Regions from separate parts of the Allobosea sp. Tri-49 genome, predicted to be linked through region 2. Evidence: riboswitches for the same ligand, from Rfam matches in the RefSeq annotation. Region 2 holds a riboswitch; each other region holds the start of a gene.
What was found. A riboswitch is a leader RNA that binds a small molecule or an ion and turns the genes downstream of it on or off. The one in region 2 is predicted to bind cobalamin.

Region 1 (2,825 bases), 1.6 Mb from region 2:
TAGGTCCATTTGCCGTCGGCCGCGAGCGCGATTGTGCAGGGCCGTTTGCAGACGGCGAGGCACTCGACCGGGACGACGGCGATGCCGCTGCCGGCCATGCGCTCTGAGAGTGCCGCTGCGAGGCCGATGCCGGGTTGGTCATAGCCCTCCGGCAGGTCCTCGCGCTGGCGCCGGCAGACGGTGCAGACATGGATGGTGCAGCCCGGCTCCAGCCGGGTTTCCGTCGCGAGGGCGAGATCGCCTTCGAGCATCGAAACGCCTCCTTGGGCTGGCGCGGCCGCAATCGGCCGCGCGAGGCGTCAGGCCGCCGCGGCTGCGGCGCTGCGACGAGCAAGCCAGGGCCAGAGCACGCCGACGGCAAAGCCGGTGGCGAGCCAGAGGGCGGCCTGGATGGCGAGCGAGAGCGCGGCGAAATGCGCGGCGATCTCGGCCGGCACCTTGCTCTCCGGCGCAGCCGGATGCGGCGCGCCGATCAGATGCGGCACGAGCAGCGCCAGCACGGCAAGCGCCCGCGCCCAGGAGGCCTCGACCCGCAGGAACACGAAGAGCGCGCCGGCGGTGACCACCGCCGTCAGCAGCCACCAGAGCTGGCGCTGTTGCAGTTCGGCCGCGGCTGAACCCGGCAATTCAGGCGCCAGCCCCATCGCCGGGGCGAGTCCGAAGGCGAGGAAACCGCAGACAGCCCATGCCAGCGCCCGGCACTGGTCGATCTGTTCGTTTGCCGCGATCATCCCGGCGAGCAGCAGGGCTGCGAAGCCGATCGCGGTGCCGATCGTCACCAGACTGGTGAAGGCGGTGCGCTGCAAGCCGTCCTGCGGCTTCCATTCATGCTCGCCGGTGTGCTCCGCCCCGGCTTTCGGATCGTTATGGGCGAGCTGGATGCGGGCGCCATCGGTGAAGGCGGCCTGCATCGGTGCGCCCTGCGTACGCAGCGCCGCCTCATAGGTCTCGGCCTTGAGGATCAGCGGGGTGGTGGTGACGTGCTGGAGCGCCGAGATCAGCAGTCCAGCCAGAAGCCCGGCCAGGATGCTGACCGTGAGAATACGCGTGACCATGTGCTTCCCCTCAATGACAGGGGAAGGCGAGGCCGTGACGGGTGTCGTGCGCCGCGTTGTGGACAGTGGACGAGGCGGCGAAGCCGACGGTGTAGATCAGCACGAAGCCGAGGATCAGCGCGGCGGCGACGGCTTTCGCCCGTTCCGAGACGCTGGCCTGGCTGGTGACGGTTGCGGTGTTCATTGGCTCACTCCTGGCCACCCCACCGGCAGCCTGCTGGACGACATCGGAAGACGGCAGGTCTCCTGGCTCACGGCTTGGTGTCCTGCTCCGCCTTCCCGGGAAACCCAGTGGCCGATGGCGCAGGACGCGCCGCTTACAGTTGCGGGGGCAGCCGCGGTCCTTCACCGCGTTCCCTTTTCACCTCGTCGTCGAGGCACCGTCACCGATGATCATTAGCCACAGGCGCGGTGCTGTGCAATGCAATGCCGTCATTCCCGGCGGAGCGCGGCGCAAGCCGAAGCATGACGCGGAGACTGCAGCATGACCCTCCCCCCGCTCACCCTCATCCTCGGCGGCGCCCGCTCCGGCAAGAGCCGCCATGCGGAAGCGCTGATCGAGGCGCTGCCGCCCGCCTGGACCTATATCGCCACCGCCCAGGCCTATGATGACGAGATGCGGGCCCGGATCGCCGAGCATCGCGCCCGCCGCTCCCGCGATTGGCAAACGGTCGATGCTCCGGTCGCGCTGCCCGAGGCGATCCGCAACGCCCGGTCCGGGCAGCCCATCCTCGTCGATTGCCTGACGCTCTGGCTGACCAATCTCCTGCTTGCCGAACGCGACATCGCGATCGCGACCGGCGAGCTCATTGCGGCCTGCCGCGAGGCGGAGGGACCGGTTGTGCTGGTCTCCAACGAGGTCGGCCTCGGCATCGTGCCCGACAATGCGCTCGCCCGGCGCTTCCGCGACGAGGCCGGCCGCCTGCACCAGCGGCTTGCGGCGCAGGCCGGGCGCGTGGTCTTCATGGTCGCCGGATTGCCGATGCAGGTGAAATGAAGAGCGAAGCGACGATGACGGACCAAGCCGAGGATGCCGCCCGCCACAAGGCGAAGATGGCAAAGCGCAAGGCAGTGCAGGACGCCGAGGTCGCCGGCAAGACGGTCGAGAAGGGCCTGCTGATCGTCAACACCGGCCCGGGCAAGGGCAAGTCGACCGCCGCCTTCGGCCTGATCCTGCGCGCGCTCGGCCATGGTTGGCGCATCGGCGTCGTGCAGTTCATCAAGGGCGCTTGGTCGACCGGCGAGCGCAAGGCGCTGGAGGCCTTCGGCGACCAGATCTCCTGGCATTCGATGGGCGAGGGCTTCACCTGGGAGACGCAGGACAAGGCCCGCGACATCGCTGCGGCGACCCGCGCCTTCGACAAGGCCAGGGAGTTGATGGCGGACGAGAGCATCCGGCTGCTCGTGCTGGACGAACTCAACATCGCCCTGCGCTACGACTATCTGCCGCTCGCCGAGGTGGTTGCGACGCTCGCTGCCCGCCGCTCGGATCTCCACATCGTCGTCACTGGCCGCAACGCCAAGCCTGAGCTGATCGAGGCCGCCGACTTGGTCACAGAGATGACGCTGGTGAAGCACCACTTCGCCGCCGGCGTGAAGGCGCAGGAGGGGATCGAGTTCTAGAGGCCGAGTGCGGCGAGACTTCCGGCCGCTGCCAAGCCCCAGAGCAGCAGGCAGGCGCGCCGGTAGAGGGCGAGCGCCCGCCGGATATCGGCCGCCGTAGCCTCCGCCCTGCCATCGCCCATCCAGCCGTCCTCGACCCTGACCGCG
Region 2 (2,825 bases):
GAGAGTTCGCCCATCTTCTGGACGCAGAAGGCGAGCCAGCCCTTCACCTCGGGATCGAGGTTGGTTTCCAGCTCGAGGTCGATCGGGCTGTGCAGCATCGAGCAGGACGGCGCGACCTGGACATGATCGGTGCCGCGCCTGGCTGCGATCGGCTCGATCCGCGCCAGCACCTTCTCCAGATCGGTCTTCCAGATGTTGCGGCCGTCGACCACGCCGAGAGAGAGCACGAGGCCGCGCGGCGCCTTGGCGAGAACCGTGTCGAGCTGTTCGGGCGCGCGGACGAGGTCGAGATGCAGGCCGGCGACCGGCAGGGATACGGCAGTATCGAGATTGTCGCCGAGCGCGCCGAAATAGGTCGCCAGCATGATCTTCAGCTGCGGCAGGGCGTGGGCGATCGTCGCATAGCTCCGGCGCAGAGCCTCGCGGGCCGGCTCGTCGAGATCGAGCACGAGGCAGGGCTCGTCGATCTGCACCCAGTCCGCGCCATTGGCCGAGAGCCGGCGCAGCACGTCGATATAGATCGGCAGCAGTTCACCCAGCAGCGAGAGCGGATCGAAGGACGGATCCTTGGCCTTGCCGAGCTTGAGGAAGGTCACGGGCCCGAGCAGGACGGGCCGCGTCTCGTAGCCGAGTGCCTTGGCCTCGCGATATTCCTCGACGGGCTTCAGCGAGGCCAGTTCGAAGCGCTGCCCGGCTGCGAACTCCGGCACCATATAGTGGTAGTTGGTGTCGAACCATTTGGTCATCTCCTGCGCCGGGACGCCGTGATGATGCTCATGGTCGTGATGAGCATGGCCGCAGGAGGTGTGCGGCTCGGTCTCGCCCTGCGAGCCCCGTGCCATGGCGAAATAGGTGCCGAGCGGCACCGGGCCACCCTTCCAGCCGTAAATGGCCGGGATCGCGCCGACCATGACGCTGGTGTCGAGGACCTGGTCGTAGAACGAGAAGTCGTTTGACGGGATCACGGTGATCCCTTGCGCCTTCTGCCGCGCCCAGTTGGCGGCGCGCAGACCGGCTGCGGTTTCAAGCAGGGACTGTTCGTCCGATTTCCCGGCCCAGAAGCTTTCGAGCGCGGTCTTGAGTTCGCGGCGCGGACCGATGCGCGGCGTGCCGAGAGCGGCGACGGAGACTGATTGAGACATAGGCTTAACCCCATAAAATGGGGGCAAAGGCCAGAGCGGACGCGTGTGAGAATCCGGGCGACGGAAAATCGGCGCGGATCCGCAACCGCACCACCGGGACACCCCGCCCGAGGACGTTCATGTTGTCGGGGCAGGTCTCCTGGCTCACGGGTCAGGGCAGCTGTCCGGCCTTCCCGCGACCTTGTCGGTCCCAGTGGCTTCGATTGGACAGCGGCTCGCCGCTTACAGTTGCGGGGGCAGCGCCGGCACTTCACCGGCTTCCCTCTTAGCTCCGATGCGGCAAGCCGCGCCGGAGAACCTCGACCGTGCCAGTATGCCGATCCGAGAGTAGACGTCAATCGAGATATAAAGACATCTTTATGTCTCCATGTTTTTTGGGGGCTGTTGGAGATATCCTCGCTTTCCACATGCGAGAGACAAGTCACGCACGATCAATTGACAGCGTCAGCGCAGAGACTACTAAATCTGGTGGTCGATGGTCTCTCGAATCGCAAGATCGAGAGCTAAGAGGGAAGCCGGTGGGAAACCGGCGCTGCCCCCGCAACTGTCAGCGGTGAGTTCGCGTCCATGTAAGTCACTGAGGCCGCAAGGCCTTGGGAAGACGGGCGAGAGCTGCGACCCGCGAGCCAGGAGACCTGCCGCGACCCTAGTTTTACGTCCTCGGGCGGGGTGTCCCGGTGGTGCGCTTGGCAGGTCGCGGCCTTGGGTTGCCGCGCGCCTTCTCGACGCAACCGCTCGGCCTTTGCCCTCAACATCTTGGGGTTGATGCCGATGTCTCTGTCTCTCGAAGCCGAACGGCCTGCGGCCGCCGCGCCGGTTATCACTGCTGCGCCGCCGACAGCCGCGGCGAGCGAGCCGGGCTACCAGATCATTCGGCGCAACGGCGGGGTCACCCCTTTCGATCCCTCGAAGATCGCGGTTGCGCTGACCAAGGCCTTCCTCGCCGTCGAAGGCTCCAGCGCTGCCGCCTCGCGCCGCATCCACGACGTCGTCGCCGAGCTGACCGAGCAGGTCGTCGCCGGACTGACCCGCCGCGCCGCCACCGGCCGCACCTTCCATATCGAGGACGTCCAGGACCAGGTCGAACTCGCCCTGATGCGCGGCGAGCATCACAAGGTCGCCCGCGCCTATGTGCTCTATCGCGCCGAGCGTGCCCGGGAGCGCGCCAAGGTGGTCGCTGAGACCCAGCCGGCCGCCGCCGCTGCGCCGTCGCTGCAGATGAAGCTCGCCGACGGCACGCTGGTTCCGCTCGATGCCGCGCGTCTCGACAAGGTGGTTCGCGAGGCCTGTGCGGAGCTCGACGGCGTTTCGGCCGAGCCCGTCCTCGCCGAGGCACAGCGTAATCTCTATGACGGCATCTCGCTCGACGAGTTGGCGCTGGCGCCGATCCTTGCCGCGCGGACGCTGATCGAGAGCGAGCCGAACTATGCCAAGGTCTCGGCCCGCCTGCTGCTCGACAAGCTGCGCCGCGAGGCGCTGAGCTTCGTCCACGGCCGCGCCGAGCAGGCGACGCAGCAAGAGATGGCCGGCCGCTATGGCGAGTATTTCGAGGCCTATCTGAAGGTGGGCATTGCCAACGAGCTGATCGACCCCGAGCTTGACCGCTTCGACATCGCCCGTATCGCCGCTGCGCTGAAGCCAGAGCGCGACCTGCAGCTCGACTATCTCGGCTTCCAGACGCTT
Region 3 (2,825 bases), 2.5 Mb from region 2:
CAGTTGGGACCGTGGACGGCGTGGCTCAAGGAGAAAGGCCGAAACCGGCGATCGCCTTGGCTAGCGTCTCGATGCCATCGACCGTGTCGAGGCCGGCGCGGGTCGCACCGACATCGATGATGACGACACGGTTGTTCTTCACCGCATCGAGCTTGCTGGCGACGGGGTCGGTCTTGAGGAAGTCGAGCTTCTTCTCGATGTCGTCGGCCGGGAAGCGGCGGCGATCCATCTTCACCGTGACGATCACCGCGGGGTTGGCGGCAGCGATGCTCTCCCAGCCGACCAGTGGCCATTCCTCATTAGTGGTGATGATGTTGCGGGCGCCAAGCTTCGACAGGATATAGGCGGGCACGCCGTTCTTGCCGGCCATGAAGCCGTCGCCCTTGATGTCCTTGCTGGAGAACCAGACCACGACCGGCACGTCCTTGGCCTTGACGTTCGCCACAGCCTGGACCGCCTTGTTCTCGCGCGCCTTCAGCTCGGCAATGAGCGCATCGGCCCGATCGGCGACGTCGAAGATCTGGCCGAACTCGCGGATATTGCGATAGACCAGCTCCATCGTGAACATTTGCGTGCGCACGCCATCGCCGGCGCCGGAATTGTCCTTGCCGACACAGTCGGTCGGCGAAACGTAAGTCGGCACCTTGACCTTGGCGAACTGGTCGCGCTTGCCGACGATGCCGTTGGGCCCGACATGCCATTCGAACATCGCGGTGACGAGATCCGGTTCCTGGGCGAGCACCGCTTCGAAGCTCGGATCGTTGTCGGCGAGACGCTTCACCTTGGCGTTGACCGCCTGATAGGGCTTGGCGACCGGCGAGAACCAGACCGCGGTGCCGACGACGCGGTCGGCGAGACCGAGCGCGTAGAGGATTTCGGTCTGCGTCTGGCCGATCGCGACGACGCGCTTGGGCGGACCGGCGAAGGTCACGCTCTCGCGGCAGTTCTCCAGTGTCAGCGGATACTGTGTTGGCGCAGCAGAAGCTGCACCCGCAAGCAAAGTGCCGAGAAGCACCGCAGCGGGCCATTGCAGCAGGCGGACAAATCGACGCGCAGTCGGCACAGGACGAGCCTCAAATGTAACAATGTTGCATTTCTGATAGAGGGGACGGCACGCAGCCGTCAAGCTCTGCGCCGTCGCGCGCATGGTGGTCGTTATGGACATGGACTTCATCGCTCCCCGAGATGACGGATGGGAGCTGGCAGGGGATGTGGACAGATGGCGGGCTCGGACGACCGCCACCGATGCACACCTCCGGGACACCCCGCCCGAAAGACGTCTTCGACGATCGGGGCAGGTCTCCTGGCTCGCGGGTCGACGCCGGTTCCGCCCGGCCTTCCCGGCGCAAGGAGCACCAGTGGACGATGGACGGAGAGCTCGCCGCTTACAGTTGCGGGGGCAGCCTCGGCTTTGGAGCAAGCGCGCCTCACCGAATTCCCTCTTAGCTCCGGAAGCAACCCGGAGAACCTCGATCGCGCCCACCCTATAAGGCGGCGCTACATCGTCAAGCGCCGTTCAGAGGCTGGGCGTGCTGTAGAGCCGCTTGCCCTGGACGGAAATCTCGACGTCCTGGAGGTAGCTTTTCAGCGCGGTGGTCGCGACCTCGATGCCGAGGCCGGGCGCATCCGGCGCTGCGACCTGCCCCCGCGCATCGCGCTCCAGATGATTGGCGGAGATCGCCGTGGCGAGCGGCTTCGGCATCGCCGGATATTCGCAGATTTCGTGATCGGCGAGCCCGGCATAGGGCTGCAGCGAGGCCGACAGCGCCAGATGCGAGGTGAACGTGTGGTTGACGAAGGTCACGCCCTTCGCCACCGCGTAATCCGCCACCGCCTTCGAGGGACCGATTCCGCCGATCCGGCCGCAATCGATCTGGACATAGCCGATGCCGCCATAGTCGATCAGCTGCTTGGCCATGGTTTCATTGTGGGCGCCTTCGCCACCGGCGAGGCGCACCTTTGGGCTAAGCTTGGCGAGTGCGCCATAGGCTTCAAGCGCGCTGGCGTGGAAGGGCTCCTCGAACCAGCGGACATCCGCCTTCTCCATCGCCGGCAAGCGGGCGGCCGCGCGCTCGACGTCTTCGATGAAGATCTGGCCGGTATCGACGAGCAGTATCCCGTCGGTTCCCAGCCCTTCCCGAGCCGCAACGAAATGCTCGGCATCGGCCTCGACGCTGCCGCGGCCGATCGGTCCCCAGCCGAACTTGGCGGCACGGAAATTCCGCTTCCTGGCATCCCGCGCACGCTCAAGCGTCTCCTGCGCCGTGCCGCCGAATAGCACCGAGGCATAGGGCGTCTTGGGATGGCTCTGGCGATAGCCGAGCAAGCGCCAGACCGGCTTGGAGCGCAGCTTGCCGAGGATGTCCCACAACGCCATCTCGACGCCGGAGAAGGTATGCGGCGCCTGCAGCAGGTCCATCGAATTGTAGGCGACCGCGGCAGCGATACGGGCGATGTCCTCCGGGCCATCCAGCTTCTGGCCGAGGACGGAATCGGCGACGGGCCGGCAGACCCCGTGCGACATCGGGCAGATGAAGGCGGCGATCGACGGCAGCGGGGCTGCCTCGCATTCGCCCCAGCCGACATGGCCGCCGGCGGCGACCCGCACCAGCAGCGCGTCCTGGCTGCCATCGGCCTCGTCGGTGACGACGGGCATGGCGAGATAGAAGAAGTCGACAGCCTCGATTCTGGGCATGGGCGCAGTCCTCACAGATCGTAGATCGTCGCGCGGGGCGCGAAGGTGACGTTGTCGTCGAGCGGATAGACGGGGCGGGCGCAGATGCGGTGGCCGAGGCTTCTGAGGTTCGCCGAAGTCGCGCCAGGCG
Region 4 (2,825 bases), 2.8 Mb from region 2:
GGCGCCTGACCATCCAGCGCGAGCAGCGCGACGCCGAGCTCAGCCAGGAGCGCGACATCGCCAACAAGACGGCCGAGACGCGGGCCGAAGCCGCCAAGGCCGAGCAACTGGCGCGCCTGAGCGAGGAGACCGCGCGGCTCGAAACTGATCGCGGCATCGCCGAGCGCGAGGCTCAGGCCCGCCAGGCACGGGAATCGGCCAGGATCGACGCCGAGCGTGGCATCGCCGAACGCGAGGCCGAGGCGCGCAAGATCACCGAGACCGCCCGCATCGATGCCGCCATCGCGGTGGCCAACAAGACCGAGGAAGAGCAGGCGGCCCGCGCCAAGGCCGACGCGGCCAAGGCTGCGGCGACGACGGCCGAGGAGCAGGTGACCACCGCTCGCGACGTCGAGATCGCCGAACGCGCCAAGCGCATCGCCGTGATCGATGCCCGCAAGGACGCCGAGCAGCAGGCGACCGCGGTCACCGTCAAGGCCGAGGCCGAGCGCCACGCGGCCGAGGACCTTGCCGCCGCGGTCAAGATCCAGGCCGAGGCCGAAGCCGAAGCGGCCAAGATCCGCGCCACCGGCGTGATCGAGCTCGGCGAGGCGCAGGCCAGGGCCGAGCGCGCCAAGAACGAGGCGCGCAATGCGCTCTCCGCGGGCATCATCGAGTTCGAGCTGGCCAAGGCCCGGATCGAGATCGTGCCGCTCGCTCTGGAGCAGGCGATGAAGCCGATCGAGAAGATCTCGGACATCCGGATCTTCAGCGCGGGCGGGTTCGCGAGCGCCCTTGCCGGGGCGCAGGGAGAGCACGCCGGCAACCCGATCGGCGACCTCTCCAGCCAGCTCCTGAGCTTCACCGCCCAGAAGCCTATCCTCGACGAGATACTGGCCCAGGCCGGCTTCAAGGGGTCCGATCCGACTCAGGCCCTGCTCGCCGCCTCGCTCGGCAACTCGATGCAGGCGTCGGCAACACCCAAGGCGGCTGCGCCCAAAACGCCGCTCGCCGGCAAGGAGCCGTCCCCTCCGGCCAAGCCGGACTGATCCTCGCAGATAATGGCGCCTCACGCGAGGGAACGCGGCGGCGGAGTCCGAATTGACCCCGCCGCATTTCCGCCCTACTCGTGAATGCGACGGTTCCCTCACGGGATCAAAAGGGAACGCAGTGCGGGTGGCCTGGCCATCTCATGCTGCGGCTGCCCCCGCAACTGTAAGCGGCGAGCCTTTCGCCACACGCCACTGGGGCCTCGGACCTGGGAAGGCGGTGAAAGGCGGTGACCCGCGAGCCAGGAGACCTGCCGTCAGCCGTGGTCACACGCGAACACATCGGCCGGGGGTCCGCTGATGGGTGATAAGCCTTTGCGCGCCCGTTTGCGGGAGCGGAGCGGATTATCTCGTTCGCGGTGACGTGCCACTGACGTTACCGCCGAGGTTTTACCGTGATCCGTTTGCCCAGCCCCGCCAAGAGCGGGCGTTTGCCTGTTGCCTTGTCCCTGCTCGCCGCCTCGACCCTACTGACGCCACTCGCAGCGCGAGCGCAATCGAGCGAGAAGCCGATCGCGCTCGACGAGATCGTCGTCAGCCCAACCGGCGTGCCGACGCCGGCCAGGGAGATCGCCAGCTCCGTCACCGTCGTCACGGCACAGGAGATCGAACGCCAGCAGCGCCGCACCCTGCCGCAGGCGCTCGCCGCCGTGCCCGGCCTCAACATCGTCCAGACCGGCGGCCCTGGCGGGCTGACCTCGGTCTTCATGCGCGGCACCAATTCGAACCACGTCAAGGTGCTGATCGACGGCATCGAGGTGAACGACCCCTCAACACCGAACCGCTCCTTCGATTTCGGCCAGATGCTGACCACCGACATCGAGCGGATCGAGGTGCTGCGCGGCCCGCAGAGCGGCCTCTACGGCGCCAATGCGCTCGGCGGCGTCATCTCGATCACCACCAAGCGTGGCGAAGGCCCGCCGAAGCTGACGGGCTCGATCGAAGCCGGCTCGCACGGCACCTTCAACCAGAGCGTCGGCCTCAGCGGCGGCAATGACCGCTTCGACTATGCCTTCAGCGTCAGCCATTTTCGAGCGGAGGCGACACCAATAACGCCGCCGGAACTCGTTCCGCCTGGCCGGCGCCGCAATCCCAACTCCTATGACAACTGGAGCTATTCCGCCCGCCTCGGCGCCCGCCTCACCGACACGCTGAGCGTCAACTGGGTCGGCCGCTATATCGACGGGCAGTTGCTGTTCACTAACGATTCCGGCTTCCCGAGCCGGCCGGATGCCTTCCGCTCCAGTCAGAACTACCGCCAGGCCTTCACCCGCGGCGAGATCGTCTGGGATCCGCTGGACGGCCGTTTCGTCAACCGCTTCGGCGTCTCCTACAGCAACCAGGATCGCTCCAACCGCCGGCCGAACGCCGCGGGCATTCTCGAGCTACCGACCGAGAATCTCGGCGAGCGCACCAAATACGATTGGCGCGGCGACCTGAAGATCACGCAGGGCCAGACATTGGTCGCAGGCCTGCAATATGAGACCGAGCGCTTCGACACCCCCAACAAGACCGTCTCGAACGGCAACAGGGGCGCCTTCGTCGAATTGCAATCGAACTGGACCGACCGCTTCTTCACCGTCGCCAATATCCGCTACGATCACGACGACAAGTTCGGCGGCCACACCACCTATCGCATCGCACCGGTCCTCATCGTGCCAGGCACCGAAACCAAGCTGAAGGCGAGCTATGGCACCGGCTTCAAGGCGCCGACGCTGAGCGAGCGCTTCAGCGATTCACGCCCGGCCTTCAACTTCTACGGCAACCCGAACCTCAAGCCGGAGGAAAGCCGCGGCT

Region 1: it holds a riboswitch for cobalamin, as region 2 does, so the genes downstream of both, BLM15_RS18905 (CbtB domain-containing protein) here and BLM15_RS11585 (ribonucleoside-diphosphate reductase subunit alpha) in region 2, are expected to answer to the same signal.
Region 3: it holds a riboswitch for cobalamin, as region 2 does, so the genes downstream of both, BLM15_RS31965 (ABC transporter substrate-binding protein) here and BLM15_RS11585 (ribonucleoside-diphosphate reductase subunit alpha) in region 2, are expected to answer to the same signal.
Region 4: it holds a riboswitch for cobalamin, as region 2 does, so the genes downstream of both, BLM15_RS24710 (TonB-dependent receptor plug domain-containing protein) here and BLM15_RS11585 (ribonucleoside-diphosphate reductase subunit alpha) in region 2, are expected to answer to the same signal.

The regions. Positions count from the first base shown of each region.
Region 1 is NZ_CP017946.1:3,923,909-3,926,733, reverse strand. It holds gene BLM15_RS18915 (DUF1636 family protein) at 1-251, opposite strand, end outside; gene BLM15_RS18910 (CbtA family protein) at 300-1,055, opposite strand; gene BLM15_RS18905 (CbtB domain-containing protein) at 1,066-1,239, opposite strand; cobalamin riboswitch at 1,275-1,454, opposite strand; gene cobU (bifunctional adenosylcobinamide kinase/adenosylcobinamide-phosphate guanylyltransferase) at 1,540-2,052, shown strand; gene cobO (cob(I)yrinic acid a,c-diamide adenosyltransferase) at 2,067-2,678, shown strand; gene cbiB (adenosylcobinamide-phosphate synthase CbiB) at 2,675-2,825, opposite strand, start outside.
Region 2 is NZ_CP017946.1:2,337,301-2,340,125, reverse strand. It holds gene metE (5-methyltetrahydropteroyltriglutamate--homocysteine S-methyltransferase) at 1-1,142, opposite strand, end outside; cobalamin riboswitch at 1,255-1,459, opposite strand; cobalamin riboswitch at 1,602-1,798, shown strand; gene BLM15_RS11585 (ribonucleoside-diphosphate reductase subunit alpha) at 1,914-2,825, shown strand, end outside.
Region 3 is NZ_CP017946.1:4,858,628-4,861,452, reverse strand. It holds gene BLM15_RS23470 (FecCD family ABC transporter permease) at 1-29, opposite strand, end outside; gene BLM15_RS31965 (ABC transporter substrate-binding protein) at 26-1,036, opposite strand; cobalamin riboswitch at 1,277-1,487, opposite strand; gene BLM15_RS23460 (mandelate racemase/muconate lactonizing enzyme family protein) at 1,517-2,695, opposite strand; gene BLM15_RS23455 (M81 family metallopeptidase) at 2,707-2,825, opposite strand, start outside.
Region 4 is NZ_CP017946.1:5,124,842-5,127,666, reverse strand. It holds gene BLM15_RS24715 (flotillin family protein) at 1-1,028, shown strand, start outside; cobalamin riboswitch at 1,102-1,301, shown strand; gene BLM15_RS24710 (TonB-dependent receptor plug domain-containing protein) at 1,424-2,825, shown strand, end outside.